DNA from 2 places in the Pseudoalteromonas xiamenensis genome. Region 2 is predicted to be linked to the other one. Evidence: predicted binding sites of a transcription regulator. Region 2 holds the regulator's gene; the other holds the start of a gene.
The links. Region 2 encodes ArgR, which controls arginine synthesis, uptake and breakdown. Its sites were predicted from a motif close to ANTGAATANNTATTCANT; they were not measured.
Positions count from the first base shown of each region.

Region 1 (2,412 bases), 180 kb from region 2:
ACAAAGTAAGCGATGATGGATGACAAAAAAGCGCCTTATGGCGCTTTTTTGTTTTTCGTCGCAAACTTGTCTACGAAATAGGTTTAGTGTGTCATGTTGGGGCTGATTCTAAGGAAAAGGGCGTTTTGCTGTAATTTTTGCGTAAAACCGAAGATTTTTTTCTGGAAAGTATTTAGTTGTTGAGTTTTACTTACTTTTATAAGAACTTTTCTTTAAAATGTAATTGCAGCGGAATCTTTTGAATTAATCGGAATAACAGGAGCAAGAGAATGCTAATACTTACTCGTCGAGTTGGTGAAACCCTCATGATCGGAGATGAGGTAACTGTGACTGTGCTAGGTGTGAAAGGAAACCAAGTACGTATTGGCGTAAATGCGCCTAAAGATGTGTCAGTGCATCGTGAAGAAATCTACATGCGAATCCAAGCGGAGAAGACGGGTCCTTCTTCAGATAGCATGTAATTATGCGTTATCGCGTAAAACCATATTAAAAAAAGTAGCCATTGGCTACTTTTTTACTTTCTGGAGGATTTGTTCTAATAAACCGTCCGGCATGTGAGCATCGCTCAGATAATGGTTCCCTTTGTTGCTTACTAACACGATGCCTTTGTCGGTTCGATGTACCTGCAAAAATTCATCCCATGTCCAACTCATCGTGTTTCCACGGTTTTTCGTTTCAATGCCCTTGTTGGTGACATTAACCTCTACTTTTGAACCACCGGCTCGTGACCATAACTGTCGTTGTACCCACCAAGCTTCTTTGAAGTAATAAGCTATGCATTCAAGCACTGCGAGTAAAATCATAAAGTTACCCAAGTAATGATTGTTTAGTCCGTAAATGGAAAACAAGCCCAGAGCGACTAAGCTAATCAATAGTAAATACTTGGGTTTGTTTGCCGCACTGTAGGGTGCGCATTGTTGAAAACACTCGCGATAAAACGTTTTATCCAAAGTGTATTGATAAGAAAACTGCATGTGAAACTCACTCTTTGATAGCAGAATTGATTATACCGCAATCGAAAGACAATGGCTTTTCGTCGTGGCGTTTTTCCTAAATTGATATTATGAGTGAAGCAGGATGTAGTTATTTGGTAATACCAATTTCTGTTTCTTTAGTTGCAGAAAACAAAGTTAAAGAGAACGGTTATTAACGAAAGGTATTTTGAATATTTTTCATGTAAATGGTCTTTTTTCGTTAATTTACCGTTATCTTTATGAAATCAATATGAATTGCATTTGGTAATACCAATTTACAATAAAGTGGACAGCTGTTGCTAATTTGATATTATCTAAGAATAATTATTCAAAAAAACAGCGTAAATATTATTTAAGGGGAGAGGGATGGACGTCACATCGACGCTTATTACAGCAGCAAATATCATGTTAACTGGCATGGTTGGTGTATTTGTTTTTCTGGTCTTACTCATTTTTATCGTCAAATTGGTCGCTAAGTTAGTTGGCGAAGAAGCACCAATTGAAACGAAGAATGTTAAGAAAACCTCTTTACCAAAAGTAGCAGAGGGGGTATCCCCAGCTCACGTTGCAGCAATTAGCGCAGCAGTCGCGCAATATAAAAAACAACATCAACAGGGGTAAATCATGGCGCAGCTTAAACTTACAGAACTCGTTCTACGCGATGCTCACCAATCTCTCCTCGCAACTCGTATGCGATTGGAAGACATGCTTCCTATTGCAGAGAAGATTGACAACATTGGTTATTGGTCAGTTGAATCTTGGGGAGGTGCGACGTTTGATGCTTGCATCCGCTATCTCGGCGAAGACCCTTGGTATCGTATTCGCGCACTGAAAGAGGCAATGCCAAAAACAAAACAACAAATGTTATTACGTGGACAGAACTTGTTGGGTTACCGCCATTATGCTGATGATGTTGTTGAAAAGTTCGTTGAAAGGGCTCATCACAGCGGTGTAGATGTATTCCGTATTTTTGATGCAATGAACGACGTGCGCAATTTAGAGACCGCTATTCGTGCGGCGGTGAATGTTGGCGCGCATGCACAAGGAACGATTTCCTATACAGTGAGTCCTGTTCACACACTTGATATGTGGTTAGAACAGGCAAAAAAATTAGAGGAAATGGGCTGTCATTCTATTTGTATCAAAGACATGGCGGGTCTGTTGAAGCCGTATGATGCTGATGCGTTGATTTCAGGGTTGAAAAGCACGGTTTCTATTCCAATCGCGATGCAATGTCACGCAACAACAGGCTTGAGTACAGCCACGTATCAAAAAGCGATTGATGCTGGCATCGACATGTTGGATACCGCAATCTCGTCGATGAGTATGACATACGGGCACAGCGCGACGGAAACGCTAGTGGCAATCACTGAAGGAACTGAACGAGATACTGGGCTGGACCTGAATGCGTTAGAAGAAATTGCCGCATATTTCAGAG
Region 1 covers NZ_CP099917.1:1,278,826-1,281,237, reverse strand. The annotation lists gene alaS (alanine--tRNA ligase) at 1-9, shown strand, start outside; gene csrA (carbon storage regulator CsrA) at 270-461, shown strand; gene NI389_RS05915 (YcxB family protein) at 507-974, opposite strand; gene NI389_RS05910 (OadG family protein) at 1,341-1,595, shown strand; gene oadA (sodium-extruding oxaloacetate decarboxylase subunit alpha) at 1,599-2,412, shown strand, end outside.
Region 1: a site for ArgR is predicted at 1,290-1,307, ahead of NI389_RS05910 (OadG family protein). Genes of this name have one in related genera too.

Region 2 (2,412 bases):
CACCTCACGAATGTCTCGATTGACAGTATGGGTTGCTGAAATTTATCGCCTCGACATATACTTACCTTTGGCCAATCACAAGTAATTACATTCAAGCGTTATTTGCTTAAGTTGAGCAGAACTACTTTTGGGTGTTTTTATTTAAGTTGCGACGGAGTCTTCGATGCTTTGCATTGAGGTTAATGAGCGTAAGAGGATTGGTTAACATCGAATTTTGGCTGCGGACTTGTGCTTTTACAATATCGTTGTGTGGGCATTTGTTTGAATGCGAAAAATCAGAGAGGCATACAAAACAAAGCGTTTTGTGTCGCTGGACAACAATAATATCAAGAATTGGGTACTGTTTCGGTATGGCGCAAGCGCAATCAGGACTTTGTGCAGAAGCAAATCTGCATGGATTACATCTCTTTTTCAACGTGTTAGACGGTCATGATGAAGCAGTGCGTGTTCAGCTCCCCGAATTGTTAATGTTGCAAGACGAGTTTAACGATCAGTTTTCTGAGTCAATGATTAGTTCCTTTATTGCTGTCGGTGCGCAATATTGGCCACATATCTACCCTGAATTTATTCCATCTGAACTTCGAAGTTTTCCCCACATTAGCCATTCAGAACACAGTATTCACAGCCAACCGTTTGACTTACTTTTGGTGATTCGTTCCGATAGAGAGGATGTAAACCATCTCTTTGCGCAGCGTGCTTTACAGATATTTGGCCCAGGTGTTGAACTGGTATCTCAAGTTCGTTGTTTTCGATTTCTCGATGGACGAGATTTTAACGGTTTTGTGTATGGCGGTGATGCGCCACATGGCCGTTTAAAGCGGCAAGTTGCGTTGGTGAGTAATCCTAATCAACCAGATGATCAAGGCAGTTATGTGCACACCACACGTGTAAAATTTGAATTGGCGGGTTGGCATCGTTTAGAGGTGAGCGAACAAGAACAGATTATGGGTCGAACTCGGTTGGACAATCAATTGATCCTACCCCCAACGCCTGATAGTCATGCAACGCTGAGTGAATTGAAAGATGAAAATGGTCTGGCTTTGTTACTAAATCAGAGTATGCCGTTTGGTGATGTACACGTTCAAGGCAGTTTATGGCTGAGTTGCAGTGCGCATGGCGATGGTTTGGCACTCGTACTGAAAAAACGATTAGGTGATGATGAGTGCTACGACCGATGGTTAGACTTCACTCATAGTGACATGGGCGCTGCATTTTTTGCGCCCTCTGTCCAGTTTTTGAAATCGATGGCTGAACGATTAGACGTTATCGAATAGTGTGCGAACACGGTCTAACGTTAAATCAATTTCAGACACTTTTGCTGGTGCAATGAAGATAGTGTCATCACCCGCAATCGTACCAAGTACTCCATCTGCTTTGCCAAGAGAATCGAGCAAGCGAGCAATAAGTTGCGCAGCGCCAGGGCTTGTACGAATGATTATCATCATCTCATTATGCATGATATCTAAAACAAGTTGTCTAAGTGGGCTTTTCGCGGTTGGTACGCCCATTTCCACAGGTAAACAGTAGACCATTTCTTGTTTAGCATTACGAGTGCGAACGGCCCCAAATTTGCTCAGCATTCTAGATACTTTGCTTTGGCTAATGTTATCGAAACCTTGATCTTTGAGCGCGTCGACAATCTCGCCTTGCGAAGAAAGGTTTTCTTCTTTTAACAATGCCTTGAATGCTTTTACTAGTGCTTCTTGTTTTTCTTGAGGTTGCATAACTACTCGCTCGCTTATTGCTATATCTGGATGATTCTACACAAATACGTACTGATGCCCAAGTTTTCGTGATGATGTTTTCGCCGAAGGCAGTACAAGTGGCGACATATATCAATGCGCACGTCTGCTCGATTGTAGTCTTACAATGGCACTAAGTGTCGCGATGTTTACAACTATGGTCGAAAAAATCTCGAATATAAGCAGGATTAATTTGTTTTTATCGGTGCTTTTCATTATCTTTATGGCACTTTTTATTCCTACCTCAAATTATGGAGAATTCCCATGAAAGTTGCTGTTTTAGGTGCTGCTGGTGGTATCGGCCAAGCTCTATCTCTACTACTAAAAACTGGTTTACCAGCAGGTTCTGAGCTAGCGCTTTACGACGTAGCGCCAGTTGTACCTGGTGTTGCTGTTGATTTGTCTCACATCCCTACAGCAGTGAAAGTGACAGGTCATGGTAAAGATGATCTTGACTCAGCGCTTGTCGATGCGGATATCGTTTTAGTTCCTGCAGGTATGCCTCGTAAGCCTGGTATGGATCGCTCTGATCTATTCAATGTAAACGCGAGCATCGTAAAAGCGTTAGCGGAAGGCATGGTTAAAAACTGTCCTAAAGCACTAGTAGGTATCATCACTAACCCAGTAAATGGCACTGTGCCAATCGTTGCTGAAGTATTCAAAAAAGCTG
Region 2 covers NZ_CP099917.1:1,457,660-1,460,071, reverse strand. The annotation lists gene NI389_RS06735 (Dyp-type peroxidase) at 351-1,274, shown strand; gene argR (transcriptional regulator ArgR) at 1,257-1,724, opposite strand; gene mdh (malate dehydrogenase) at 2,007-2,412, shown strand, end outside.